DNA from 2 places in the Caballeronia sp. LZ034LL genome. Region 1 is predicted to be linked to the other one. Evidence: riboswitches for the same ligand, from Rfam matches in the RefSeq annotation. Region 1 holds a riboswitch; the other holds the start of a gene.
What was found. Region 1 has a riboswitch for thiamine pyrophosphate ahead of QCE83_RS12330 (FAD-dependent oxidoreductase). Riboswitches for the same ligand answer to the same signal wherever they lie in the genome.
Positions count from the first base shown of each region.

Region 2: it holds a riboswitch for thiamine pyrophosphate, as region 1 does, so the genes downstream of both, thiC (phosphomethylpyrimidine synthase ThiC) here and QCE83_RS12330 (FAD-dependent oxidoreductase) in region 1, are expected to answer to the same signal.

Region 1 covers NZ_JARUXR010000001.1:2,687,745-2,702,003, reverse strand. The annotation lists gene QCE83_RS12355 (glutamate synthase-related protein) at 1-2,992, shown strand, start outside; gene QCE83_RS12350 (glutamate synthase subunit beta) at 3,073-4,539, shown strand; gene QCE83_RS12345 (DUF1828 domain-containing protein) at 4,604-5,365, opposite strand; gene QCE83_RS12340 (hypothetical protein) at 5,391-5,873, opposite strand; gene QCE83_RS12335 (ABC transporter ATP-binding protein/permease) at 6,023-7,765, opposite strand; TPP riboswitch at 8,042-8,166, shown strand; gene QCE83_RS12330 (FAD-dependent oxidoreductase) at 8,391-9,557, shown strand; gene thiS (sulfur carrier protein ThiS) at 9,575-9,772, shown strand; gene QCE83_RS12320 (thiazole synthase) at 9,811-10,617, shown strand; gene thiE (thiamine phosphate synthase) at 10,614-11,708, shown strand; gene QCE83_RS12310 (ABC transporter ATP-binding protein) at 11,806-12,621, shown strand; gene mlaE (lipid asymmetry maintenance ABC transporter permease subunit MlaE) at 12,618-13,385, shown strand; gene mlaD (outer membrane lipid asymmetry maintenance protein MlaD) at 13,478-14,050, shown strand; gene QCE83_RS12295 (VacJ family lipoprotein) at 14,061-14,259, shown strand, end outside.
Region 2 covers NZ_JARUXR010000001.1:986,209-1,000,467, forward strand. The annotation lists gene QCE83_RS04530 (DMT family transporter) at 1-705, opposite strand, end outside; gene QCE83_RS04535 (L-lactate permease) at 849-2,450, opposite strand; gene QCE83_RS04540 (hypothetical protein) at 2,730-2,855, opposite strand; gene QCE83_RS04545 (hypothetical protein) at 3,117-3,635, opposite strand; gene QCE83_RS04550 (glycine zipper 2TM domain-containing protein) at 3,842-4,054, opposite strand; gene thiC (phosphomethylpyrimidine synthase ThiC) at 4,289-6,220, opposite strand; TPP riboswitch at 6,401-6,542, opposite strand; gene QCE83_RS04560 (EamA family transporter) at 6,805-7,746, shown strand; gene QCE83_RS04565 (DUF4397 domain-containing protein) at 8,089-8,871, shown strand; gene QCE83_RS04570 (Fic family protein) at 9,055-10,419, shown strand; gene QCE83_RS04575 (entericidin A/B family lipoprotein) at 10,557-10,691, opposite strand; gene QCE83_RS04580 (sensor histidine kinase) at 10,929-12,455, opposite strand; gene QCE83_RS04585 (DUF1328 domain-containing protein) at 12,603-12,779, shown strand; gene QCE83_RS04590 (DUF1328 family protein) at 12,840-13,001, shown strand; gene QCE83_RS04595 (ferritin-like domain-containing protein) at 13,184-13,759, shown strand; gene QCE83_RS04600 (response regulator transcription factor) at 13,896-14,259, shown strand, end outside.

The DNA.
Region 1 (14,259 bases):
CCCGACGATGCGCCTCGAAGTGTCGCAGCCCGTGCTCGACTTCAAGGACATCGCGAAGATCCGCGCCATCGACCAGTACACCGGCGGCAAATTCAGCTCGTACGAACTGAACATCTGCTATCCGGTTGCCTGGGGCAAGGAAGGCATCGAGGCGCGCATCGCCTCGCTGTGCGCCGAAGCCGTGGACGCCGTCAAGTCGGGCTACAACATCCTGATCGTGTCGGACCGCCGCGCGGACCGTGACAACGTCGCGATCCCGGCGCTGCTCGCCACCTCGGCCATTCACTCGCATCTCGTCGCGCATGGTCTGCGCACGAGCACGGGTCTGGTCGTCGAAACCGGCTCGGCGCGCGAGACGCATCACTTCGCGCTGCTCGCGGGCTACGGCGCGGAAGCCGTGCACCCGTACCTCGCGCTGGAGACGCTCGCCAACATGGCCGAGGGCCTGAAGGGCGATCTCTCGGCCGAGAAGGTCATCTACAACTTCACGAAGGCGGTCGGCAAGGGCCTGCTCAAGGTCATGTCGAAGATGGGCATCTCGACGTACATGTCCTACACCGGCGCGCAGATTTTCGAAGGCGTGGGCCTGTCGGCGGATCTGGTCGAGAAGTACTTCAAGGGCACGGCGTCGAAGGTCGGCGGCATCGGCATCTTCGAAGTGGCCGAGGAAGCGATTCGCCTGCATCGCGATGCGTTCGGCGACAACCCGGTGCTCGCCAACATGCTCGACGCAGGCGGCGAGTACGCGTACCGCGTGCGCGGCGAAGAGCACATGTGGACGCCCGACGCCATCGCCAAGCTGCAGCACTCGGCGCGCAGCAACTCGTACCAGACGTACAAGGAATACGCGCACATCATCAACGACCAGACGAAGCGTCACATGACGTTCCGCGGTCTGTTCGAATTCAAGGTCGACCCGGCCAAGGCGATTCCGCTCGAAGAAGTCGAATCGGCCAAGGACATCGTCAAGCGCTTCGCGACCGGCGCCATGTCGCTCGGCTCGATCAGCACGGAAGCGCACGCCACGCTGGCGGTCGCGATGAACCGTATCGGCGGCAAGTCGAACACCGGCGAAGGCGGCGAGGATGAAACGCGCTATCGCAACGAACTGCGCGGCATTCCGATCAAGAACGGCGACACGCTGCAATCGATCATCGGCAAGGAAGTCGTCACCGACATCCCGCTGAAGGAAGGCGATTCGCTGCGCTCGAAGATCAAGCAAGTGGCGTCGGGCCGCTTCGGCGTGACGGCGGAGTATCTCGCGTCGGCGGACCAGATCCAGATCAAGATGGCGCAGGGCGCGAAGCCCGGCGAAGGCGGTCAGTTGCCGGGCCACAAGGTGTCGGATTACATCGGCAAGCTGCGTTACTCGGTGCCGGGCGTCGGCCTCATTTCGCCGCCGCCGCACCACGACATCTATTCGATCGAAGACCTGGCGCAACTGATCCACGATCTGAAGAACGTGAACTCCGGTTCGAGCATTTCCGTGAAGCTGGTGTCCGAAGTGGGCGTCGGCACGGTGGCGGCCGGTGTCGCGAAGGCGAAGGCGGATCACGTCGTGATCGCGGGCCATGACGGCGGCACGGGCGCTTCGCCGCTCTCGTCGCTCAAGCATGCGGGCACGCCGTGGGAACTCGGCCTCGCCGAAACCCAGCAGACCCTGGTGCTGAACCGTCTGCGCGGCCGTATCCGCGTGCAGGCCGACGGCCAGATGAAGACCGGCCGCGACGTCGTGATCGGCGCGCTGCTCGGCGCGGACGAGTTCGGCTTCGCGACGGCGCCGCTCGTCGTCGAAGGCTGCATCATGATGCGCAAGTGCCATCTGAACACGTGCCCGGTCGGCGTCGCGACGCAGGACCCGGTGCTGCGCGCGAAGTTCTCCGGCCAGCCGGAACACGTCGTCAACTTCTTCTTCTTCGTGGCCGAGGAAGTGCGCGAAATCATGGCGCAGTTCGGCATCCGCAAGTTCGACGACCTGATCGGCCGCGCCGAGCTGCTCGACACGAAGAAGGGCGTCGAGCACTGGAAGGCGAAGGGTCTCGATTTCTCGCGCGTGTTCTATCAGGTGCCGGTGGAAGCAGAAGTCGCGCGCAAGCATGTGGACGTGCAGGACCACGGTCTGGACAAGGCGCTCGATCACATCCTGATCGAGAAGTCGAAGGCCGCCATCGAGAAGGGCGAGCATGTGTCGTTCATCCAGCCGGTGCGCAACGTGAACCGTACGGTCGGCGCCATGCTGTCCGGCACGATCGCGAAGAAGCACGGCCACGACGGCCTGCCCGACGATTCCATCCACATCCAGCTGAAGGGTACGGCGGGTCAGAGCTTCGGCGCGTTCCTCGCGAAGGGCGTGACGCTGGATCTGGTCGGCGACGGCAACGACTACGTCGGCAAGGGTCTCTCGGGCGGGCGCATCATCATTCGTCCGACCAACGACTTCCGCGGCAAGTCCGAGGAAAACATCATCTGCGGCAACACGGTGATGTACGGCGCGATCGAAGGCGAAGCGTATTTCCGCGGCGTCGCGGGCGAGCGCTTCTGCGTGCGCAACTCGGGTGCGACGGCGGTCGTCGAAGGCACCGGCGACCACGGCTGCGAATACATGACCGGCGGCACGGTGGTCGTGCTCGGCGAGACCGGCCGCAACTTCGCGGCGGGCATGTCGGGCGGCATCTCGTTCGTGTACGACCCGGATGGCAGCTTCGCGGGCAAGTGCAACAAGTCGATGGTCGCACTCGATCCGGTGCTGCAGCAGGCCGAACAGGAGCGCACGGTGGATCGCGCGCTGTGGCACGCCGGCAAGACCGACGAAGCGCTGCTCAAGGGGCTGATCGAGCGTCACTTCCAGTTCACCGGCTCGCCGCGCGCGAAGGCCTTGCTTGAAAACTGGGACGCGTCGCGCCGCCAGTTCGTCAAGGTCTTCCCGACGGAGTACAAGCGCGCGCTGGCTGAAATTGGCGCGAAGAAGTCGAAGGACGCCATCGCGGCTTGACGCCTCGTTCACACAGAAACAAGCGCGCTCTGCCGCAAAGACGTCAGAGCGCGTGATCCTCACCAAATACAGAGAAAGAAATGGGCAAGGCAACCGGTTTTCTCGAGTTCGAGCGCCAGCACGAGGCGTACGAAGCACCGCTGACCCGCGTCAAGCACTACAAGGAATTTGTTGCAGCGCTGACCGATGAAGACGCGAAGGTTCAGGGCGCGCGCTGCATGGACTGCGGCATTCCGTTCTGCAACAACGGCTGTCCGGTCAACAACATCATTCCGGACTTCAACGATCTGGTGTTCCAGCAGGACTGGAAGAGCGCGATCAACGTGCTGCATTCCACCAACAACTTCCCGGAGTTCACGGGCCGCATCTGCCCGGCGCCGTGCGAATCGGCGTGTACGTTGGGCATCAACGACGATCCGGTCGGCATCAAGTCGATCGAGCACGCGATCATCGACAAGGCCTTCGCCGAAGGCTGGGTCGTGCCGCAGCCGCCGAAGCACAAGACGGGCAAGAAGGTGGCCGTGGTGGGTTCGGGTCCGGCGGGCTTGGCCGCCGCGCAGCAACTCGGGCGCGCGGGACATGACGTCGTCGTGTTCGAGAAGAACGACCGCATCGGCGGCCTGCTGCGCTACGGCATTCCCGACTTCAAGCTGGAGAAGTGGCTGATCGACCGCCGCATGCGCCAGATGGAAGCGGAAGGCGTGTCGTTCCGCACCAATGTGTTCATCGGCAAGGAAGCGATGCCGGACTACATCGCCAACACGGCGAAGGAAACCATCACGCCGGACGAGCTGAAGGAACAGTTCGACGCCGTGGTGATCGCCGGCGGTTCGGAAACGCCGCGTGATCTGCCGGTGCCCGGCCGCGAGCTGCAGGGCATCTACTACGCGATGGAATTTCTGCCGCAGCAGAACAAGGTCAATGCCGGCGACAAGGTCCCGGACCAGCTGCTGGCCAAGGGCAAGCATGTGGTCGTGATCGGCGGCGGCGATACGGGTTCGGATTGCGTCGGCACGTCGAACCGGCATGGCGCGAAGGGCGTGACGCAGTTCGAACTGCTGGCGCAACCGCCTGAAGAAGAGAACAAGCCGCTCGTGTGGCCGTACTGGCCGATCAAGCTGCGCACGTCCTCGTCGCATGAAGAGGGCTGCGAGCGTGACTGGTCGGTGGCGACGAAGCGCTTCGAAGGCAAGAACGGCAAGGTCGAGAAGCTGATTGCGGTGCGCGTCGAGTGGAAGGGCGGCAAGATGCAGGAAGTGCCGGGTTCGGAGTTCGAGATGAAGGCCGATCTCGTGCTGCTCGCGATGGGTTTCACGCAGCCGGTGTCGCCGGTGCTGGAAGCGTTCGGCGTCGAGAAGGATGCGCGCGGCAACGTGCGTGCTTCGACCGAAGGCGACAAGGCGTATTACACGTCGGTGGACAAGGTGTTCACGGCGGGCGATATGCGGCGCGGCCAGTCGCTGGTGGTGTGGGCGATTCGCGAAGGACGCCAGTGCGCGCGGTCGGTCGATGCGTTCCTGATGGGGAGCAGTGAGTTGCCGCGGTAAAGGGCTTGTCCCGGAAGGGTTGAGAGAAGGCGGATGGTCGAAAGGCTGTCCGCCTTTTTGGTTTTCAGGCTGAGCGCATTCGGTGCTGGATTTTTTTGGCCAGCGCAGCCTTGGCATCGATCGAGTCGACCATGTCGTTCGCCGCGTTCATGAGGCGGCGCAGATCGCTGCTCGGGATGGCGCTTGCGTCCTGGAACACGACAATCGAGTCGTAGCGCTCGATGAATGGCTCGATGTGTTGAAGCACGATTGTCGCCAGCCGTGCCCGCTCCTGACCAGTCACACCGAAGACAAAAAGCGGCGTACTCGCGCCTGTGATGGCGAAATCGATTGGATAATCGGACGCATCGGGCACTTCGGGCGCGTGGTAATTCTCGATCACATGGTCGACGCCGACGATCTCTGTGAGGTTTAGCCGAAGATCGTCAAAAAATGTTGATGCAACGCGCGTCCGAGTCCAGCTCTTCAAGTCACTGATGCGCAACAAGGCTTGGCCGTAACGCAGCAGTGAAACGCCGAGTAATTGTTCGTCCGCCTCAGCCACGATCTGGCCATCATCAGCGAGACGCGCGCCGTGCTCCGCGAGCATCCTGTCGAGCAAGACCCGACGCGGACCTCGCATGAGGGCGGACACGTCGGAGTCGTATGAGACGCGCATGAGCGTTGCGCCAGCATCTTCGAGCCGCCAGCCGCCCATCGTTTGTCGGAGCCAGACTGTCACGCAGTCACCGTCCGGTTCGAGCAAGGGCATGGAGAGCCGCAACGCCTCGCCGTCTTGCGCTACGTCGAGTTCGGAACACCACGACTCGCACAGCAGTCGCTTCACTGCGTCTGGAGTGTTAGGCAACATGTCAGACCGCTAATTCAGGTTGGAAGGAGCTGGATTCGAACCAGGCGATGCCGCAATCTCTGCATAGACGTTCGAACGCGCTCCCGACCGAGTTGTAGTCGGACACCGACTCGGCGTACCCGTCCGCGTCGAGGCCCGCATTGATGTAACGATGGGTTGCCAGATGTCGATGATGGCCCACTGGGACTTTGATGCGTTCCAGGATGTTCCTGTGTGAATGATAGGGACCGTTGTACCGGGCGAGGATCAGGGTCATTTCGGCAGACCAGACCCGCGTCAGTCCGACTGAGAAAACCGAGGGATTCGTGGACGAAACGCGCAGAAAGATCCGGTATGCCTGCGTGGCGTCCCGGGCGTCATGCAGCACAAAATTCTTTTCCCGATGGGTGCCTTTTATCACCCACCTTGCTCGCGGGTTCACAATCAGCTTCGGTGCAAGTCGCATGGCGTTAAGGTCGTCGTCGGTTAAAAGCCGGAAGTCCATCCGTTGTCTCAATGTGATGTGAACAGGACTAGACAGTCTAGATTCAGCGACACAGCCTCAACCAACCCACCCAACAAATAAGACAAAACCGCACCAGCGATCCCTCACCGATGCGGTCCTCACGACCAGCCCGAACCATCAAGCCCGCTTCAAGCCTCCGCCATCGTCCTTTCGATCTCGATCTTGTAGTCATGGAACATCGCCACCGACTCACGATGCGCGACGCTCAGAATCGCCGCCTTCGGCAGCTTCTCCAGCACCGTGTTGTAGATGTGCAGTTCGTTCTCCGCGTCGAGCGCGCTGGTCGCCTCGTCGAGGAACAGGAAATCCGGCTTGTGCAGCAGCACGCGCGCCGCGGCCAGACGTTGCTGCTCACCCGGCGACAAACTCCGCGCCCAATGCGCACTTTCCTCCAGCCGATCCACATACGACCCGAGATTGCAGAGACGCAGCGCCTCGCGGGTTTCTTCGTCGCTGAACGTGCCGCCCGGCGACGGATACGCGAGCGCCGCGCGCAGCGTGCCGATCGGCAGATAGCTTACTTGCGGGATGAACATCATCTTCGCGTCGACGGGTGCGTCGATGGTGCCGTCGCCGAACGGCCACAGTCCCGCGAGCGCCCGCATCAGGGTGCTCTTGCCCGAGCCCGACGGCCCGACCACCAGCCAGCGCGAGCCCGGCTCCACCGACACGTTCGCCACCCGCGACAGCGGCGTGCCGTTCGGCAGCGCGAGCGTGAGATCCTGGGTCGTGAGCGACGGCGTGCTCGTGTAGTGCAGGTTGATGCCGCCGCGCGCGGTCGCCGGCGAGTTTTCCTCGCGGATGTGGGTGGAACGCATCACGCGCTTGAATTCACGCAGACGATTCACCGTGGCGCGCCATTCGACCAAGGTCGAATAACTATTGATGAACCAGGAAAACGAGTCGCTGACCGTGCCGAACGCCGATGAAATCTGCATCAGCACGCCAAACGAGAACGCGCCCGCGAAGTAGCGCGGCGCCGCGACCATGATCGGGAAGATGATGGCGATCTGGCCATAGAAGCTCAGCACGAAGGTCATGCGCTTCGTGTACTTCATGATCAGCCACCAGTTGTCGCGAATGCGCTGGAAAATGGATTTGGCGTTCGCCGTTTCGGTCGTGATGCCGTCATAGAAGGCGATCTGTTCGGCGTTCTCGCGCACGCGGATCAGCCCGAAGCGGAAGTCTGCCTCCACCTTCTGCTGCTGGTAGTTGATCGACACCAGCGGATGTCCGACCTTCTGGATGATCAGCGAGCCCAGGATCGCGTACAGCGCGGCGGCCCAGACCATGTAGCCCGGAATCGTGATCGGCGTGCCGCCGAGCGAGAAGGTCAGCGCGCCCGCGATGGTCCACAGGATCGTGATGAACGTGACCAGCGTGACGAGCGTCGAGAGCAAATCGAGCGAGAGCGAAAGCGTCGTGGTCGCGAAGGATTGCAGGTCGTCGCTGATACGCTGGTCGGGGTTGTCGGCGAGCCGGTCGCGTTCGATGCGGTAGAACGCCTTGTCGCCGAACCACTGTTCGAGATACTTGTTCGTCAGCCATTGGCGCCAGCGGAACGCCAGCATCTGCCGCAGATACCGTCCGTACACCGCGAGCAGGATGTACGCGAAGGCCAGACCGGTGAAGATCAGCAGCAGGTGCGGGAAATCCTTGACGTTCTTGTTCTGCAGCGCGTTGTAGAAGTCCGCGTTCCAGCTGTTGAGCCGGACGTTGATCCACACGACCGTCATGTTGATCGCGATGATCGCCACGAGCAGGCCCCACGCGAAGCCGCGTTCCTCGGAAACCCAGTAGGGCTTGATGAGGCTCCACGCCGAGACTTCGTCGGCCTTCTGCTGCGTGTTTTCAGTACGGGTGTCGATCATGAGCTTCCTGCCGATGCGCCCTTCGGGCGGCGGATTGTTGCGTGGTCGCGCGACGGGCGTGCTGCGCGGTGCGGCCGGCTGCGGCCCGCCGTTATCTTCCGGGCAGCCAGTTTCGGGCCTGCAAATTGTTCCGGGTTTGCCTTAACGCTCACTTAATTTCGCGCGCTCGCCGGCTGAACCATGTTCGCGGCATTGTGCCAGAGTGCTGCCGCACAGGAAAAAAGCAGGGCACAATCCCGGTTTGCAGCGCCTTCGCCTTTCATGTTCTAATGACCTTCGACGAAACAGGGGTGCTTTGCATGCATCGACGGTCGGAACCGGCCCTCACGCAGCGAGGCTGAGAGAGACCCTTTGCACCCGATCCGGGTAATACCGGCGAGGGAAGTTTCCGGAGAACGCGCGCCACCCGCGCCATTCCTCCAGTTTCTTCCGCACCTTGTCCTTTCCGTCCGGCGCGCATCCGCAGCCGGGCCGGTCTCTCCGCCCATGTCGTCCTTGTGATGTGCCGCAGCGCCTGCACGGACGGATCAGGCCATTCCTGCCTTTCTCCTTTCCGATGCAGCGCCAGGCATGAGCCTCGTGCGCACGCTCCACGTGCCCGCGCCGGCCGTTAGGAGACATCGAATTGAACAGAATCCATCAGACCGCCGACCCCCAGGCGGATTTTGCCGTGATCGGCGGCGGGCTCGTCGGCCGGCTCGTGGCCTGGCAGCTGGCGGGCGCGGGGCATCGAGTGAGTCTTTTCGAGCGCGGCGACGCGCCCGGCACGCAATCGGCCGCCTGGGTCGCGGCCGCGATGCTGGCGCCGCTCGCCGAAGCGGCCAGCGCGGAACCACTCGTGGTCGGGCTCGGCGCGGCGTCGCTCGAACGCTGGCCGGGGCTCATCGCGCAATTGCCCGAGCCGGTCTTCTTCCAGCGCAACGGCACGCTCGTCGTCTGGCATGGCGCGGATCGCGCCGAGGCGCCCTTGCTCGAACCCCGGCTGCGCGCCAATTCGCCCGCCGGTCTGCTCGACGGCGGTTTCGTCAAGCTCGCCGGCGACCAGGTCGCGCAGGCGGAACCGGCGCTCGGCACGCGTTTCGCGCAAGGCTGGCTGCTGCCGAACGAAGGCCAGCTCGACAACCGCCAGGCGCTCGCCGCATTGGCCGCGGGACTCGCCGCGCGCGGCGTGCGCACGCACTGGAACACGACGGTCGAGGCCATGCCCGACGCGCGCTGGATCATCGATTGCCGCGGCCTCGGCGGCAAGCCCGCCTGGCCCGCGCTGCGCGGGATTCGCGGCGAGGTGGCGCGGGTGCACGCGCCGGGCATCGGGCTGTCGCGGCCGGTGCGGCTGCTGCATCCGCGCTATCCGCTCTATATCGCGCCGAAGCAGGACGATCTCTACGTGATCGGCGCGACGGAAGTCGAAGGCGAGGACATGTCGCCCGTGAGCGTGCGGTCGGCGCTCGAACTGCTGAGCGCCGCGTTCGCCGTGCATCCGGGTTTCGGCGAGGCGCGCATTCTCGAACTCAATGCCCACTGCCGGCCGACCTTGCCGGATCACCGCCCGGCCATCGTCTGGGACGGGGCGCGGACGGTGCGCGTGAATGGGCTGTATCGGCACGGCTTCATGATTGCGCCCGAAGTCGCGGACACCGCGTGCCGGCTGGCAGAAGCGCTCATCGTCGGCGACGTGGCCAATCACGCGAGCTTCGATGAACATCGCCGCGCCGCCCGCTGGCCGGAACTGCTGCATGGCGCGGCCGACACCGTTGCCAGGCCGGCAGCGGCGCCGGCGCTGTCGCACTAGACAAGAGACATAAAGCCATGAACATCCACATCAATCAGCGCGCCTTCGATCTGCCCGACGCCGCCACTGTCGGCGAGGCGCTCGCCGCCTTCGGCGCGAAACCGCCGTTCGCCGTCGCGCTCAACGGCCAGTTCGTCGCGCGCGGCGAGCACGCCATCCGTACGCTTTCCGCCGGCGACCGGCTCGACGTCGTGTCGCCCGTCGCGGGCGGCTGAGTCGCATGACGCACACCGAAGAATCGAAGGATCCCATCATGACCACACAGACCGCCGACGTGCTCACGCTCTACGGCCAGTCGTTCCCGAGCCGGCTCTTGCTCGGCACGTCGCGTTATCCGTCGCTGCAATCGCTGTCGGACGCCATCGACGCCGCACGTCCCGGCATGGTGACGGTGGCGCTGCGGCGCCAGTCGGAGACCGGCGAGGCCGGCTTCTTCGACGTGCTCAAGCGTCACGGCGTCGCGCTGCTGCCGAACACGGCGGGCTGCCAGAGCGTCGACGAGGTGCTGACCACGGCCTACATGGCCCGTGAAGTGTTCGAGACGCCCTGGATCAAGCTCGAACTGATCGGCGATGACTACACCTTGCAGCCCGATCCGATCGGTCTGGTCGAGGCGGCGTCGAAGCTGATCCGCGATGGCTTCAAGGTGCTGCCCTATTGCACGGAAGACCTCGTGATCGGCCGGCGCCTGCTCGACGTGGGCTGTGAGGCCCTGATGCCATGGGGCGCGCCGATCGGCACCGGTCGCGGCGTGACCAATCCGTACGGGCTGCGCACGCTGCGCGAGCGTTTGCCGGACGTGCCGCTGATCGTCGATGCCGGGCTCGGTGTGCCGTCGCACGCCAGTCAGGTGATGGAATGGGGCTTCGACGGCGTGCTGCTCAACACGGCGGTGTCGCAGGCGACCTTTCCGCCGCAGATGGCGCGGGCGTTCGCGCTGGGCGTCGAGGCGGGACGCACGGCGTTTCTCGCCGGACCGATGGCCGAGCGCGACAGCGCGCAGGCGAGCACGCCGGTGGTCGGCATGCCGTTCTGGCATCAGGAAGGAGGCGCGGCATGAGTCTCCTGAACCGTGAAGTTTTCTGGCCGCCGGCGGACGAGCTGATCGAGGTCGCCGAACAGATCCGTGCCCGGCTGGGCGACTGGCCCGCCGCGGAAACGCGTTGGCGCATTTGCCTGACCGCGCCCGAAGCGCCGCAGGCGAACGACCTGATCGTGTTCACCGAAGCGCGCGACGCCGATGCCGAACGCATCTCGAAGCAGGGCGCGGCCGTGCTCGACGCCCACGGGGAGCACACGGTGCTGCGCCGGGGCGGCGAGCGTTTCGCGCTGGAAGGCGCGCGCAGCGACGACTGGCTCGCCGCGCTCGCGGCGTTCCTCGATTGCAACTTCGAGCCGCACGACGCGCTGGTGCTCGCGCTCGCGTGGCGTGCCGGCGACGAGGCGCGCGACGACGCATGGCCCGTCGATTTCGCCACGTTCCCGCGCGTCGCGGAGCTGCCGCCCGCGCCGGAAGGCGGCTTCGCGCCGTGTCCGGACCGGCTCGGGCTGTATCCGGTGCTGCCGGATGCCGCCTGGGTGGAACGGGTACTCGATCTCGGCGTGCGCACGGCGCAGCTGCGCCGCAAGTCGACCGCATCCGACACGCCCGCCGTTCTGCGCGAGCAAATCTCGCTTTCGGTCGAAGCAGGGCGCCGGCACGGCGCTCAGCTATTCATCAACGATCACTGGCGCGAGGCGATCGAGGCGGGCGCCTATGGCGTGCATCTCGGCCAGGAAGACGTGCAGACGGCGGATCTGAACGCGATCGCGCGGGCCGGCTTGCGGCTCGGGCTGTCTACGCACGGCTACTACGAGATGCTGCGCGCGCTGCATTTCCGGCCGAGCTATCTCGCGCTCGGCGCCGTGTTCCCGACCACGACCAAGGTCATGCCCACCAAACCGCAGGGCCTGGCGCGGCTCGCGCGCTACGTGCAGCTGCTGTCGGGCCGCGTGCCGCTGGTGGCGATCGGCGGAATCGATGCCCGGGCGATGCCCGGCGTGCTCGCGACGGGCGTCGGCAGTGGCGCGGTCGTGCGTGCCGTCACCGAGGCGCCGGATACCGTCGCAGCGGTTTCGACATTGCAACAAATGTTTGCTGGTCAACCATGAAAACTCTCAAAAAGGCGGAGGCACGGCCCTAGGCAAAGCACCGATTGCGCGCAGGCCCTATAATTCGGCCTCTTGCGTCAACGGAATCTCTTACCCAGTGCCTGCTTCTTCCGAGACTCTGCTGGAGCTGCGCGACGTCGATTTCGGCTACGGCGACCGGCTCGTTCTATCCAACCTGAACATGCGTTTCACGCGTGGGCAGGTGGTCGCCGTCATGGGCGGCTCAGGCTGTGGCAAGACCACCACCCTGCGTCTGATCGGCGGCCTCGTGAAGGCGAGCCGCGGTCAGGTAATGTTCGGCGGCCAGGACGTCGGCGCGCAGACGCGCGAGGGCCTCTACGCACTGCGTCGCAAGATGGGCATGCTGTTCCAGTTCGGCGCGCTGTTTACCGACCAGACCGTGTTCGAAAACGTCGCGTTCGCGCTGCGCGAGCACACCGATCTTCCGGAAGATCTGATCCGCGACCTCGTGCTGATGAAGCTGAACGCGGTCGGCCTGCGCGGCGCGCGCGACCTCGCGCCGTCGGAGATCTCCGGCGGCATGGCGCGGCGCGTGGCGCTGGCGCGCGCCATCGCACTGGATCCGCAATTGATGATGTACGACGAGCCCTTCGCCGGCCTCGATCCCATCTCGCTCGGCATCACGGCGCAGCTCATCCGCACGCTCAACGACGCCCTCGGCGCCACGTCCATTCTGGTCACGCACGACGTGCCCGAATCGTTCGCCATCGCCGACTACGTGTACTTCATCGCGAACGGCGGCATTCACGCCGAAGGCACGCCGGCGCAACTGCGGGCGTCGGAAGACCCGACCGTCCGCCAGTTCATCGACGGCACGCCGGACGGCCCGTTCAAGTTCCATTACGCGAGCACTGCGCTGGCTGATGATTTCGGCATCGGAGGGCGCGCATGATCAGCGCAATCGGACGCTGGGTGCTGGACGGCTTGGGCACCGCGGGCTACGCCACGCGCATGTTCGCGCGGCTCGTGCTCGAATTCTTCCCGCTGCTGCGCCGTCCGCGGCTCGTCACGAAACAGATTCACTTCGTCGGCAATTATTCGCTCGTCATCATCGCGGTGTCGGGCTTGTTCGTCGGCTTCGTGCTCGGCTTGCAGGGCTATTACACACTGAGTCGCTACGGTTCCGAACAGGCGCTCGGCCTGCTGGTCGCGCTGTCGCTGGTGCGCGAACTCGGCCCGGTCGTCACCGCGCTGCTGTTCGCCGGGCGCGCGGGCACGTCGCTGACGGCTGAAATCGGCTTGATGAAGGCCGGCGAGCAGCTCACGGCCATGGAAATGATGGCCGTCGACCCGCTTCGCGTGGTCGTGGCGCCGCGCCTGTGGGCGGGCATCATCGCCATGCCGGTGCTCGCGGCAATCTTCAGCGCGGTGGGCATCCTCGGCGGCTATGTGGTCGGAGTGATGTTGATCGGCGTAGATCCGGGCGCATTCTGGTCGCAGATGCAAAGCGGCGTGGATGTCTGGCGCGACGTCGGCAACGGCGTCCTCAAGAGTGTGGTGTTCGGTTTCGCGGTGACGTTCATCGCGCTGTTCCAGGGCTACGAAGCGAGGCCGACGCCGGAAGGCGTGTCGCGCGCGACGACGAAAACGGTCGTGTACGCGTCGCTGGCCGTGCTCGGGCTCGATTTCCTGCTGACCGCGCTGATGTTCAGCTAGAACCCGGTGCCAGGCGCCGGATCCGGCGCGGGCGTTGTGAAGGCCACAGACCGTCACGCGCCATCTGCGAAAAGATTCTCTTTGGGAAGACGATGAAAAAGACTGCTCTCGACTTTTGGGTCGGCCTGTTCGTGGTGCTCGGTTTCGTGGCGCTGCTGTTTCTCGCGCTGAAGGCGGGCAACATGAGTTCCCTGTCGTTCCAGCAAACCTATGCGGTGAAGCTCAAGTTCGACAACATCGGCGGGCTGAAGCCGCGCGCGCCGGTCAAGAGCGCGGGCGTGACCGTGGGACGGGTCGGCAGCATCGGCTTCGACCAGAACACGTACCAGGCCGTGGTCACCATCGACATTGACAAGCAGTATCAGTTTCCGAAGGACTCGTCGGCGAAGATCCTGACCTCGGGCCTGCTCGGCGAGCAGTACATCGGCCTCGATCCCGGCGGCGACGACCAGATGCTCAAGAACGGCGACACCATCACGATGACGCAGTCCGCCGTGGTGCTCGAAAACCTGATCGGCCAGTTCCTCTATAACAAGGCGGCGGATTCCGGCGCATCGAAGGCGCCGGCTGCACCGGCGCCGGCTCCCGCAGCACCGGCCTTCCCGGGCGCGGCGAGCGCAATGGGTGCATCGGCTGCGTCGCCCGCATCGGGCGCGGCTCAATAAGGAGAAGAACATGCAGGCCATGGGGATGCGGTGCGCGGCGATGATCGTGTGCGCAGCGGCACTCGGCGGGTGTGCCACCGTGACGACGCCCAGCAAGGGCGATCCGTTCGAGAGCTACAACCGCACGATGTTCACGATCAACGACACGGTGGACCGCTACGCGCTGAAGCCGGTGGCGAAGGGCTACGTGTGGGCGGTGCCGGAGCCGG
Region 2 (14,259 bases), 1.7 Mb from region 1:
GCCCAGCGCCAGCACCGCGCCCCATGCCTGTCCGGATACCGGCGCCGCGGGCCACGTGAGACACGCGAGCGGCGCCAGCGTGAGGGTCGCGCCGAGCATGCTGCCGGCGGCGTTGGTGAGTGCATCGACGTCCATCAGATAGCGCTTGGCGAAGTTGCCCGCCACGCCGTAGAGCGCAGCCGCCGCCAGCGCCGCGCCCGCCGCGAGCAGGCCGGGCACCGGCACCACGGCAGCGATGCCGGCACCCGCGCCGCCCGGCGCCGACGCCGGCGCAATCTGGTTCCACACGAGCACCAGCACGCCCGCGAAACCGATCGCCATGCCGATGGTGCGAACAGGCGTCAGGCGATCCCTGAGCCACAGATAGGCCACCAGCGCGCCCCATAAGGGCGTGGTCGCGTTGATGACGGAAGTCGCGCCGGCCGAGAGCGTCAGTTCGGCATAGGCGAACAGGCAGAACGGCGCGGCAGAGTTGAGAATCCCGACGATCAGCAACGGCAGCCAGCGGCGGCGCAGCGTCGCAAGAGTGGCGTCTAGTGGACGTCGGGCGAGCAGCATCGCCACGAGAAACAGCGCGCCGATGCCGACGCGCAGCGCCATCAGCGGCGCGACACCCAACTCGACGACCCCCACGCGGATAAAGAGAAACGACGCGCCCCACAGGGCGGCCAGCACGATCAGTTGCAGCAGGTTGGCGAGGGACATGGCAGGGCGGACGTCGGGAATGCAACGAAAGTCCGCGCATGCTAACACCGGCTCGTATCGCTCCGGTCATCCTCCGGAAGAGAGCGCAAGAACCGGTAGAATCCGCCCCCGCCGCGCGTCGTCAATCGGCCGTCAATCGGTCGTCAATGCGGCGGAATCATCCACGTCAGCACGTTCTGCTGCAGCCACACGAGCACGCCCAGCAGCACCGTGAGCAGGATCGAATGCCAGAAGGTGCGCGCGAACACGAGACCCTCGCGTCCCTTGAGTTCGGTCGTGGCGACGCCCGTCGCAATGTTCTGCGGCGAGATCATCTTGCCCATCACCCCGCCCGACGAATTGGTCGCCGCCATCAGCACCGGATTGAGATTCAGCTGGTTCGCCGCCACCACCTGCAGGTTGCCGAACAGCGCGTTGCCCGAGGTATCGCTGCCCGACAGGAATACCGCCACCCAGCCGAGGAACGCCGAGACCAGCGGAAAGAACGCACCCACCGACGCCACGCCCAGTCCGAGCGTGTAGTTCATCCCGGAGTAGTTCATCAGGTAAGCCAGTCCGACGATGGTCGCCACCGTAAGGATCGCGATGCGTGTCTGCACCCAGGTATCGCCGATCGCCGCGGTGAAGTCGCGCGCGGGCAGTTTCACCAGCAGCGCGGTGATGATCGCCGCGACGAGGATCGCCGTGCCGGTAGCGAGCGGCTGGAAGTCCCAGATGGCGCCATAGGGCTGGTTGTACAGCGTGATGAACACGGCCTTGTCGAGACCCGGCCAGGGAATCTTGACGTCGCCGATCAGGAAGATCTTGAGCACCGTCCATACGATCACCACCACCGACACGACGATCCACGGCACCCAGCCGTGGCCGCCCGAGAGCGTCGCGCGCGTGTCGGACAGGCGGTCGACGTTGACGGCGAAGCGCTCGTCCGCGACCGGCTTCCACACGCGCAGGAACGCGATCGTCAGGATCAGCGAGACGAGCGAGGACAGCACGTCGGTCAGCGCGTAGCTGATGAAGTTGGAGGTCACGAACTGGGTCAGCGCGAAGCTGCCGCCCGAGACGAGCAGCACCGGCCAGATGCGCAGCATGTTGCGAAAGCCCGCGTACACGCCGATTACATAGAACGGCAGGAACAGCGCGAACAGCGGCAACTGGCGGCCGACCATTTTTGCGAGGGCGTCGGTGGGCAGGTGCGTGACCGCGCCGAGCACCGTGATCGGCACGCCCAGCGCGCCGAAGGCGACCGGCGCGGTGTTGAAGATCAGCGTGAAGGTGAGGGCTTCGAGCGTCGGGAAGCCGAGCAGGATCAGCAGCGAACTCGTGATGGCGATCGGCGTGCCGAAACCGGAGATGCCTTCGAGCAACGCGCCGAACGAGAAGCCGATCACGACGAGGACGATGCGCCGGTCGTTCGGCAGGTTATCGACCATCCACAGGCGGAAGGCCTCGAAGCGTCCCGAGCGTTGCGCGATGTTGTACAGCAGGATGGCGGCGAACACGATCCACATGACCGGCCAGAGCGCGAAGACGGCGCCTGCCGCGACCGAATCGAGCGCGAGCGCGACCGGGAAATGCCAGCCCGCGACCGCGATGATCAGCCCGAGCACGAGACCCGCGAGCGAGGCCTGCCAGGCCGGGCGGCGCGCCCAGCCGAGCAGGACGAGCACGAGGACGATAGGCAGCGCAGCGACGATGAACGATGCGAACAGCGAATGGGCGATCGGCGTGAGGATCTGATGGAACATCGCGTCTCCTTGCGGACATGAGCGGGAGCGGCGAGCTGGCTCGCCGCCGTGCGCGTCCCATCGATGCAGAAGCTGCGGGCGTCCGCGCTGCGGGCGTATCGATGCCGGATTGACGCTGGATCGAAGCCTTAAGCGGACGCATAACGCGCACACTAAGAATAGGGCGCGATCCGTTTGCGTCAAGGCGTGAATGCCCGCGCATTGCGGCGTGGCGGGCATCTGTGTGCCCTGACGCGCGCGCTGGACGATGGCTCAAGCGACGCCAACGACGTCGGGCGTTTAGCCCTCGGCGACGCTTGGCACGGTTTCGTCGCGGCGCACGGCAGGTGTCTGACGGAATACCCAGACGGTCAGCAGGCCGAGCGAAGCCAGCATCCAAAGCAGAAAAAATACGAAGGCCATCATGTCCGACTCCCCGAGAACCGATGTTGTCGCAACGTTGATCCGCGTTGCGCGACGGCAAATGAGGGACACGATTAGCCAGTTTCGTGCCAAAGGTCTGGCGATATCCGCCAAGTCTTTGACGGAAAAGGAAAGTGGTCCAGCGCACGCAGGCGGCTCGTGCGCTCGTGCGAGCTAAACGCCCGGAAAATGTTGCAGGTTTGTTACTGGCCGGCAGAATCGGCACGGCGCGCCAGCGTGTTGCCGGGTCCGGGCGTCCGCGATCTAGTGACCGTGTCCGCCGCCACCGTGCCAACCGCCGCCGCCTTGCCATCCGTGGCCATATCCGCCGCCGCCGTGCCAGCCGCCGCCACCGTGCCAGTCATGGCCGTAGTAGCCGCCGCCACGCCAGCCGCGACCCCAGCAGCAACCGCCGCCGCCCCAGTAGCCGAAGCTGAATGAAACCGGCGCGTAGCCGTAGCCGTAATACGCGGGGTAGCCGCCATAGGCGGGGTAATAGGGGTAGCCGGCGTACGGATAAGGATAGGTCTGGTAGTAGTTCGAGTAGTTCGGATCGGGGGCGCCGACCGCGTATTCATACTGCGGCGGCAAGGTCGCCGAGGGAACGGTGGCCACCGTCGCGCCGGACGCCGGCACGGTGAACTCGCGCTGCGTGTAGGCGGTGTTGACAACCGGGTAGGAAGGGTAGGCCGGGTAACCGTAGTAGCACCCGCCGAGAAGTGTTGCAGCGGCCGTACCCGCGATGACGGCCGACCTGCGGAGAACGAGACGAGCGAATTCCATGATGCTGCTCCTGACGGTGTGTAACGCCCGGTGTAGATCGATGATGAAGCGTTGCTGCCGGGCGGGTCCGTCATGAAACAGCTTACTCGGACGGCGGCGCTGCGGTCGGCCGGCGGTCTTGGGTGAGATGACCGGTGTGGCCGTTTGTGTCAGTTCTGAAACGTGGCGGCGAAACGACTGCGTTTCGCCGTACCGGGCAGGCCGGATTACTTCCCGACCTGATTGCCGATGATGCCGCCGACGGCCGCGCCGCCGAGCGTCGACAGTCCGCTGCCGCCGATGGCGGCGCCACCCGCCGCGCCGACGCCTGCGCCGATCGCGGTATCCCGTTGACGCGTGCTCATGTCGCCGCAGGCAGTGAGGCCCGCAAGCAGTGCCACGACCGTTGCAGCGACGCCGATCTGTTTGATGTTTTTCATGTCGACTCTCCGAATACGATGTTGAGCGAAGCGACGGCGGGGCGGCTTCCAGGCATCCGCAGGAGCCGCGACCGTCCCGACCGCTTCGTCGCTTGATCAGCAGGAAAAGTGCCTGATTCGTCTGGAGAGGCTCAAGCCTTATGGAACAAGGCCGGCGCCGGATGCGTCAGGAAAAACGGCCCGACGCACATGAAGCGCGTCAGGCCGTTGTAAGCGAATGAAAGCCGTCAGGCATCAGGTCGGCTGATAGATCTCCGAACCCTTCTTCACGAATTCGATCGCCTTGGTTTCCATGCCTTTCGCCAGCGCGTCCTGTTCGCTGAGACCCTGTTTCGCCGCGAAGTCGCGCACGTCCTGCGTGATCTTCATCGAGCAGAAATGCGGACCGCACATCGAGCAGAAGTGCGCAACCTTGGCCGAATCCTTCGGCAGGGTTTCATCGTGGAATTCGCGCGCCTTGTCCGGGTCCAGGCCCAGGTTGAACTGGTCTTCCCAGCGGAACTCGAAACGCGCCTTCGACAGCGCGTTGTCGCGCACCTGCGCGCCCGGATGCCCCTTGGCCAGATCGGCCGCGTGCGCCGCGAGCTTGTAGGTGATGATGCCTTCCTTGACGTCGTCCTTGTTCGGCAGGCCGAGATGCTCCTTCGGCGTGACGTAGCACAGCATCGCCGTGCCGAACCAGCCGATCATCGCTGCGCCGATGCCCGATGTGATGTGGTCGTAGCCCGGCGCGATGTCGGTCGTCAGCGGCCCGAGCGTGTAGAACGGCGCTTCGTCGCACCATTGCAGCTGGAGATCCATGTTCTCCTTGATGAGCTGCATCGGCACGTGGCCCGGACCTTCGATCATCACCTGCACGTCGTGCTTCCACGCCACCTGCGTGAGTTCGCCGAGCGTCTTCAGTTCGCCGAGCTGGGCTTCGTCGTTGGCGTCGTAGATCGAGCCGGGACGCAGGCCGTCGCCGAGCGAGAACGAGACGTCGTACTGCTTCATGATTTCGCAGATGTCTTCGAAGTGCTCGTAGATGAAGCTCTCGCGATGATGCGCGAGACACCATTTCGCCATGATCGAGCCGCCGCGCGACACGATGCCCGTCATCCGGTTCGCGGTCAGCGGCACGTATTGCAGGCGCACGCCGGCGTGGATCGTGAAATAGTCGACGCCCTGTTCCGCCTGCTCGATGAGCGTGTCGCGGAAGATTTCCCAGGTCAGGTCCTCGGCCTTGCCGTTGACCTTTTCGAGCGCCTGGTAGATGGGCACCGTGCCGATCGGCACCGGCGAATTGCGGATGATCCACTCGCGCGTTTCGTGAATGTGCTTGCCGGTGGAGAGGTCCATCACCGTGTCGCCGCCCCAGCGGATCGCCCAGGTCATCTTGTCGACTTCTTCGCCGATCGACGACGTCACCGCCGAATTGCCGATATTCGCGTTGATCTTCACGAGGAAGTTGCGGCCGATGATCATCGGCTCGCTTTCCGGGTGGTTGATGTTCGCCGGGATGATGGCGCGCCCGCGGGCCACTTCGTCACGCACGAACTCGGGCGTGATCGCCTTCAGCGCGTCCTTGCCGAACGCCGCTGCACCGAAGGCCTGGCCCGGATGCTGGCGGCCCATCATGGCGGCGAGCTTCTCGCCGTTCGGGCCGCTCTGCTTCAGGCTTTCGAGGTATTCGGCGCGCCGCTGGTTTTCGCGGATCGCGATGTATTCCATCTCCGGCGTGATGATGCCGGCGCGCGCGTAGTGCATCTGCGACACGTTCTTGCCGGCGAGCGCGCGGCGCGGCTTGCGATGCAGGCCGGGGAAACGCAGTTCGGCGGTCTTGGCGTCGGCGGCGCGCTCGCGGCCGAAGTCGCTGGAGAGGCCGGTGAGTTCCTCAGTGTCGCCGCGCTCTTCGATCCATGCGCCGCGCAGCGCGGGCAAGCCCGAACGGATGTCGATCTTCGCATCCGGATCCGTGTACGGGCCGGACGTGTCGTACACGTAGACCGGCGGATTCTTCTCGCCGCCGAAGCCGTCGGGGGTATCGGACTGGGTGATTTCGCGCATCGGGACGCGGATGTCAGGCGTCGAGCCGGTGACGTAGACCTTGCGCGAGTTCGGCAGCGGCGCGATGGCGGCGGCGTCGACGACGGCGTTTTCGGACAGGAACTTGGGATTGGCATTCATGTGCTGTTTCTCCTTGCGACAGAAGTGAGCGCGTGGGCGCTTGCTTCCGTCCCATGCGAAGCAATAGGGACGATATTTTTTCAGCACGAGCGATGACGCCGCCCGAACTGACTCAGGAGCTAAACAGGAGGAACGAGATGGAAAGGTACGGGCTCGGAAGAGGTGGCCGGATGCGGCAGGCCATGGAGCCCGAACGCTTCCCTGCGCTGGCATTATCCAGATCAGGTTCAAAGGGTATTTCTCACCCACGCCGCACGAAGCGGTTCGGCCATGTCAGGCCGGCCAAACCGCGATGCGCAACGCAGGACCCCCGCGTTAGCAGCCGTGACATTACACCGCGGCGTGGCGTCTTGGCAACCATCGGCGAAATCCTTCGAATGCGCAGGGCGCTTACTGCATAATGGCGGGCGCCGCGAATTCCGGGTTTTCCCGGGGCGCTTGCGGCTCACCTTGCAGCCCCTCCCGCGTACCCCGTTTATCCCGCATTTCCTCGTTCCGCCATGCCGTTGAGTCTGGTTTTTGCCGCAGCGTTTTCGCCTGTTCTTGTCTCATCGATCCGGCGCGCAGCCGTCGCGGAGTAATGCATGTCCGCACTCCCGCCGCCGCGCCTGCCATTCAGTTTTCCCGATCGTTTTCCGTTTCGTGCACCGCGTTCCTTCAAGGGACAGGTGGCGCTCGCGCTCGCCGTCGTCTACCTCGTCTGGGGTTCGACGTATCTCGGCATTCATCTCGCGCTCGAATCGTTTCCGCCGCTGCTGCTCGGCGGCCTGCGTAATTTGTGCGCGGGCATCGGGCTGTTCGCGCTCGCCGTGCATCGCAAGGCCGTGTGGCCGAGCGCGCGGGAAGTGCGCAATGCGGCGATTGTCGGCACCCTGCTCGAAGGGTTGTCGAGCGGAATGATGGCCTACGGTATGGGCACCGTCGGCACCGGCACGGCCGCCGTGATGGTCGCCACCGTGCCGCTCTTTGCGACCATCTTCACCGCGCTGTCGGGCCGGGGCGTCGCGCGCGGCGAATGGTTCGCGGTGGCGCTCGGGTTGATCGGCATCGTGTTGCTGAACCACGGCGATCCGTCGCCGAGTTCAACGGTCGGCACGCTCGCCATCCTGTGCGCCGCGATCTTCTGGGCAGGCGGCGCGCATCTGGCGGGGCGTCTGCTGCAGCCGTCCGATTTGCTGATGTCCACGGCGCTGCAGATCGGACTGGGCGGGCTCATTGCGACGGGCATCGCATTCGCCGCCGGTGAACGCCTGACGCAAGTCAGCCTCGGCGCGGGCGTGTCGTTCCTGTACCTGATGCTGATCGGTTCGATGGCCGCCTATGTCGCCTACAACTTCCTGATCCGCCATACCAGCACGATCGTCGCAACGAGTTGCCTGTATGTGAATCCGGTGGTCGCCGTGCTGCTCGGTGCGCTGCTGCTGGGCGAGATCGTCACGCGCTGGACCGTCATCGCGACGGTCGTGATCCTGCTGTCTGTCGGCCTGTCTTTCTGGTTCGATCACCGCCGGCGCGGGCTGCTCTGAGCGCTTTCCTTTTGTAAAAATCTCCGTTTTGCGCGCGGCGACAGCGGTATGCAGTCGGTGCGCGTCGGTTCTCTTCCGGCTTCCTTGAGCAATTCCTCTAACTAATTCAGAAGCCCTGCTGCATAAGGCTTCGCGACGTGCGGGCCGGTCGTGCGCACCGGCGCGGGGCATGTGCATTGCTCAATGCAGGCACCGGAATCCACGGCTTCGCTTGCGGGGCCGAAACCGGCAAGGAAGGAAAACAGAAGGTCGGTCCGCGAGCTGGAAGGGGTAGACATCTGGACGTTCGCGCGTACCGGTCCGCGTAACGAGGTGGTCGAATACAACAAGGAAGGTGGAAACATGAAGCTCATCCGCACCGCAGCCGCGCTCGCCGCTGTTGCCTCCGTGCTGTCCGCTTGCGGCGGCAGTTCGGACGATCTGGGCAAGGAGATCGGCGTCACGCAGCCCCAGGTCCATTTCGTTCACGCGCTCCCTGGCGGGCCGAACGTCGACTTCTACGACAACGGCAAGATCCTCCAGTCGAATCTCGCCTATCCGACGGCGACCAACTTCGCCAACATCGACACGGGCCAGCACAACTTCTCGTATGCGGCCATCAACACGACGACGCAGCTCGCCACCGACACCAGCATCAACAACGCGGCAAAGGGTCACGAATACACGGTGATCGCGCTGCCGGACGCGGGCTTCCTGCCGTCGATCGCGGTAATCGACGATCCCTTCGACAAGGGTCTGCTCTCGGGCAGCGCGCGCGTGCGGGCCTTCAACGCATCGACGAACGCGCCGAACCTGGACCTCTATCTGATTGCGCCGGGCGCGAGCATCGCGAACGTCAGCCCGACCATGGCAGGCGTGTCCTACAAGAACGCCGTGCCGGCGACGAAGCAGGACTCGATCTACGTGTCGGGCGGCACGTACCAGCTGATCGCGACGCTGCCGGGTTCGAAGACGCCGGTTTATACGTCGGCTTCGTTCGATCTGGTCAACAACGCGGACTGGCTGATCACGACGCTTCCTTCGGGCAATGCGGCTTCGCAGCTCATTCCGGAGAAGATCCGTTTGCTGGTGGCGCAGGGCGGGAATACGCAGCAGCCGGTGCGGGAGTTGCCGGATACGCAGTAAGGCGCTTCGTGGCAGCTATCGAAAACCGGCCTTTGGGCCGGTTTTCTTTTGGTTAAAGAAATCTGCTCAAGAAAAGCCGAAATCTGCTCAAGTTCGGGGAATCTGCTCAGTATCTGCTCAAATCCGGTGAATCTGCTCATTTTTCGCTAGAATCTGCTCAAGTGAGCAGATTCTGGATTGGACATGGACAAGTTGATCGAGACAGCAGTGCTGGACGCCGTTCGTGATCTGGCTCGAGCGGGCCATGCCGAAGTGACTTCAACCGAGATATTCGAGACCGCGAAGGGCAGTTACGCCAGCATTCGCCGCGCGCTGGACACGCTGTGCGCCGATGGCCGTCTCATCCGCAGCGGCCGAGCCCGGGCAACGCGATATCGCTTGACGGAAGCCGCCGCGAACGACACCAGCCGGGACACGGGCTCCGCGGAACAGACTCATTCCGATGCCCATCCGCTGTGGTCTCACGCGGCCGTCGAACTGGGTCGCAAGCTGGAACTGCCGCTTGCGGCGCGCGATCCCGTGACTTATCAGCGCGCGTTCGTCGACGACTACGTTCCCAACGAAAGCTGGCTCATGCCGCAGGAAGTTGCCGAGGCGCTTTATCGCGACGGCAGGTTGCGTGACCAGCAGCCTGTGGCAACCTACGCGCGCAAGGTGCTGGAGCAACTCCTCATTGACCTGTCGTGGTCGTCCTCGCGCCTGGAAGGCAACCGCTATAGCCTGCTGGCGACGGAGCAATTGTTCAAACGCGGAACGGCAGATGGCGATGCGGACGCGGTGATGCTGCTCAATCACAGGGCGGCCATCGAGTTTCTGGTTGAAGCGGTACCGATGCAAGGGCTCTCCACGGCGCTCGTGCGCAATCTGCATGCGGTGTTGATGCAGGATCTGCTCGCAGATACCGATTCGCTGGGCGCGATACGCACCAAGCTAGTCCATATCAGCGACACGGTATATGTGCCGACCCAGGTTCCGGCCTTGCTCGAGGACATGCTGGTCACCATTCTCGGCAAGGCAAGACTGATCAAGAACCCTGTCGAGAGCGCCTTCTTTCTGTGGGTCAATCTGGCTTATCTGCAACCGTTCGAAGACGGCAACAAACGAACCAGCCGCCTGGCGGCGAACATCCCATTGATGCTCTACAACTGCTCGCCTTTGTCGTTTCTGGACGTCGATCCTCACGACTACGCTTGCGCGATGCTGGGCGTATATGAGTTTCTGGATGTCTCGCGCGCCGTGGATCTTTTCGTGTGGACGTATCGGCGTTCGATGAAGAAATATGCGGTCGTGGTGGAATCGTTGGGAGCGCCTGATCCGCTCAGACTGCGCTACCGGGAGCATCTGACTGAGGCCGTGGGACTCGTGGTCCGGGACGGACGCACGGCGCAGCAGGCCATTGATGAACTGGGCCTCACCGAGGAGCAGGCGCCTGGCTTCCGTGCGATGTTGCTCGACGAACTGAAGAAGCTGGAAGTCTATAACTGCGCGCGTTACCGGCTGACAATGGCGGCGACGCAGACATGGATCCATGCTGGCAGACCACACTGAGCGGCTCGCGCGCGTTCATTAGCGCCCAGAAAAAATCCCGCCACGACAACGCGGCGGGAAGACAGGGAACACGATCAACGCTATGGAACCTGCTGAGGCGGGCGCCGCACTGCGGCGGCGCTCCGCGCGTCTTGCATTTACTTGTGTTCTTCGGCGGAATTGCTGATGGCCTGGCCGCCCTTGGAGATGTCCTGGCCAGCGCCCGAAACCGTGTTGCAGCCCGCGAGCAGCGCCGTGCCGGCGAGCAGAAAAAGTGCGATAAGTCGAGTCATGTGTATTCCCCTTGAAGTTGAAATGCGTGACAGGAATCGCAATCGCGCATCGTGTCGGGTGGTAAGGCGCCCGTCTGGCCAGTGGCAATCCTCACAAGTTCGTGAGGCAGGTGCACCCAGCAATTTCAGCGCCCGACCCGCCGGTACAAACAATCATAAAAAAGGCGCAGCAGACCGGCTGTAGGCAGAGCCGGGATTCTCCTGTAGTCCCGTTCCGCATTTCGCGTGGGAATCGTCCTACGCGAGCGGCGTCATGCCGATGGCCGGATCCACCGCCCCCGCACTCCGTTCACGCGGCATCGACACGCTGATGATCGTGCCGCGCGGACTCGCGCGCTCAATCTCCAGGCGCCCGCCGCGCGCCGACACGCGCTGACGCATGCCCACCAGCCCATGAGTCTGGGTGCGCTTCAGGTCTTGCGGCCGGATGCCGATGCCGTCGTCGCCGATCGAGAGCGACACCGTCTCTTCGTCGAGCGCGAGCGCCACGCGGATGCCGCTGGCATGCGCGTACTTGGCGGCATTGGTGAGACTTTCCTGCGCGACGCGGAACAGCGCGATCTCGACTGCTTCGCCGAGCTTCACGTCCTCGCCGGGCAGCGCCAGTTCGAGGCTCCAGCCGTTGCGTTGCGCGGCTTCGTCGGCGAGCGAGCGCAGGGCGGTCACGAGCCCGAAGTTGGCCAGCACGGTCGGCCGCATGTCCTCGATGATGCGACGCTTCAGCGCAATGCCCTGATCCAGATTGCCGAGCGCGCGCGTGAGCTTGTCGGCCATCGCGGGCTCGGCGTCGCGGAGCTTGCCGCGCACCCAGGCCACGTCCATCTTGCTGGCCGTGAGGATCGAGCCGAGTTCGTCGTGCAGTTCGCGCGCGAGCTCGGTCTTTTCGTTTTCGCTGACGGATTGCAAATGCCACGCCAGCGCTTCCAGCTGTCGCGTGCGCGCGAAGACCAGCTGATCGAGTTCTTCCTGCTGCGTGATGAGCGCTTTCTGCACGCGCGCCTGCTTGTCGAGCTGGATGCCGAGATTGCGGAACAGCAACAGGAACAACACGATGTTCAGCGCGCAGAGCGCCCCGACGCACAGCGTGGAGATGCGCTGGTCGGCGCGGCTGGCATCGAGCGCGTGCTGCGCCCGCTGGTCCTCGTTGAGACGCAGCAGGGCCAGCGCGGCGTCGAGTGTCGCGCTGGTGTCGGGCGGCGGCAGCGCGAGCGTGTTCGCGCGCGCCGCGTCTTTCGACGAATCGGCGAGCCGCGCGCTGCCTTGTGCGATCTCATCGACGGCGGCGGCGCGGACTTGCGCGAAGCTCGCGAGCGCGGTGTCGTCGCCGATGCGCCGGTAGTACGCGTCCAGCGAGGCGAGCGTGCGCTGCATGCGGCCGGCGGTTTCCCGGAAATGCGTCTGGAAGACGGCGGCCGGATCGAGGGCGAAGCCGCGTTCGTCGGCGACGAGCGTCGCGATATCGGCGGCCAGCGTCGATAGTTGCGCTGTCGCGCCCTTCGCGTCGAGCGCCGTCTCGTATTCGGCGGCAATGCGCATGCGTCCCGACTCGAGGATCACGAGGCCGCCTACGGTGATGACGATCGCCACCGTCATCGCCACCGCCCAGCTGTAGCGGCGCATCCATTCATTGACGCGCGCGGCGCGGCGCGCCAGTCCGACGGGCGCAGTCTTGTCGGGCGCACCGGATGCGTCGGACCGGGCGGTGGCGAGCGGCGCCTTGTCTTCCAGAACTTCGGACGGCAGGGCGGGCGGGACTTGGCTCATGGCGTAATCAAAAAAATCGGGACGAATACGAAGACCGTTGAAAGCGTGTGTCGGTGGATTCCCACAGCAAAAAAGGAGCCAGCCCGAGTGCGCGGCCCCGGCGCCGCGACTAGCATGGTCCGGTCATCACTCATACGGGGAACGATCATGCTGAAGTGGGCCTTGTTTTTCGCGATCGTGGCCGTGATTGCCGGTTTGCTCGGTTTCACGGGCGTCGCCGCCGGCGCTGCCGCCATCGCCAAATTTATCTTCGTGTTGTTCCTGATCCTCTGCGTCGTGTTCCTGGTGCTGGGGTTCGTCGTCACGAAAAAAGTCGTCGACTAGCGGCGCGGCTAGTTGAGCCGCTGAACCCGTTCACGCTGAACCATTCGTGGAGGAGGTCCCATGCTTCATTACGCAGCCGTCTTCTTCGTCATTGCGATCATCGCCGCCGTGTTCGGCTTCACGGGCATCGCGGCGGGTGCGGCGGAGATTGCCAAGATCCTGTTCTTCATTTTCCTGGTGGTGTTCGTCGTCACCTTGCTGCTCGGCGTCTTCCGGACCTGACGACCCGCGCGAACGCCGCGCCGGATGGCGTTTTCGAACGTCGTCCGGCGAGTCCAACAGAGCGGGCATGCAGCATGCATCGGCGTATGTGTTTGGATAGCAGGGCGCTATGCGGTCTTTCATGAAGAAGGCCTTCCTGCTCCAGCCATCGACACCTCAACTCATTCACAGGAGCGAACCACATGTCCAACTCGTCTGCTGTTAAAACTGCGCCCCAAACGTCGTCCGATCCGTTCGTGCTGGATCTGGACAAGATCCGCGCCGACGCCCGTCAGCACATGGACGAAGGCCCCGTGACGGCAAGCTATGGCGCCGATCGCGAAACCGTGCTGAAGCTGCTTAACGATTCGCTGGCCACCGAGATCGTCTGCGTGCTGCGCTACAAGCGGCACTATTTCATGGCGAAGGGCATCCATTCGGAAGCCGTCGCGCAGGAGTTCCTCGAACACGCGAACGAAGAGCAGGAGCATGCCGATACGCTCGCCGAGCGCATCGTGCAACTGGGCGGCGAACCGAATTTCGCACCTGACGGCCTGGCCTCGCGCTCGCACTCGCAGTACAGCGAAGGCAAGGACCTGATCGACATGATCCGCGAGAACCTGATTGCCGAGCGGATCGCCATCGATACGTATCGGGAGATCATTCGCTATCTCGGCGACAAGGACGTCACGACGCGCCGTCTCTTCGAAGACATTCTCGCCGTCGAGGAAGAACACGCCGACGACATGGCGGACCTGCTGGAAGGCCGCAACGGTTGATGCCGGCAATGCCCGCGTTGGCTGCACGCCGCGCCGGATGGTTCATCCTGCGCGGTGTGCGCCGTCGCGTGTGCATGGCATGCGTACAATGAGCCTCCACCTTCACACAGAGCGTCCGGCAGCACGGATGGCGCGCATGATTCGAGTTCTCATAGCCGACGACCACGCGATCGTCCGCAGCGGTTTTCGCCAGTTCGTCGCGGACGAGCCCGACATGGAAGTTGCCGCCGAGGCCGCGAGCGGCGACGAGGCCATTGCGCTCGTGCGCGCGCAGGCATTCGATGTCGTCTTGCTCGACATCGCGATGCCCGACAAGAACGGCGTGGATACCTTGCGTGTCATCAAGCAAATCCGGCCGGAGCAGGGCGTGCTGATGCTGTCGGGTTATCCGGAGAGCCAGTACGCGATCAATCTGCTCAAGGCGGGCGCGAACGGTTATCTGAACAAGGACGCCGCGCCCGACGAGATCGTCCGGGCGATCCGCACGGTGGCGCGCGGGC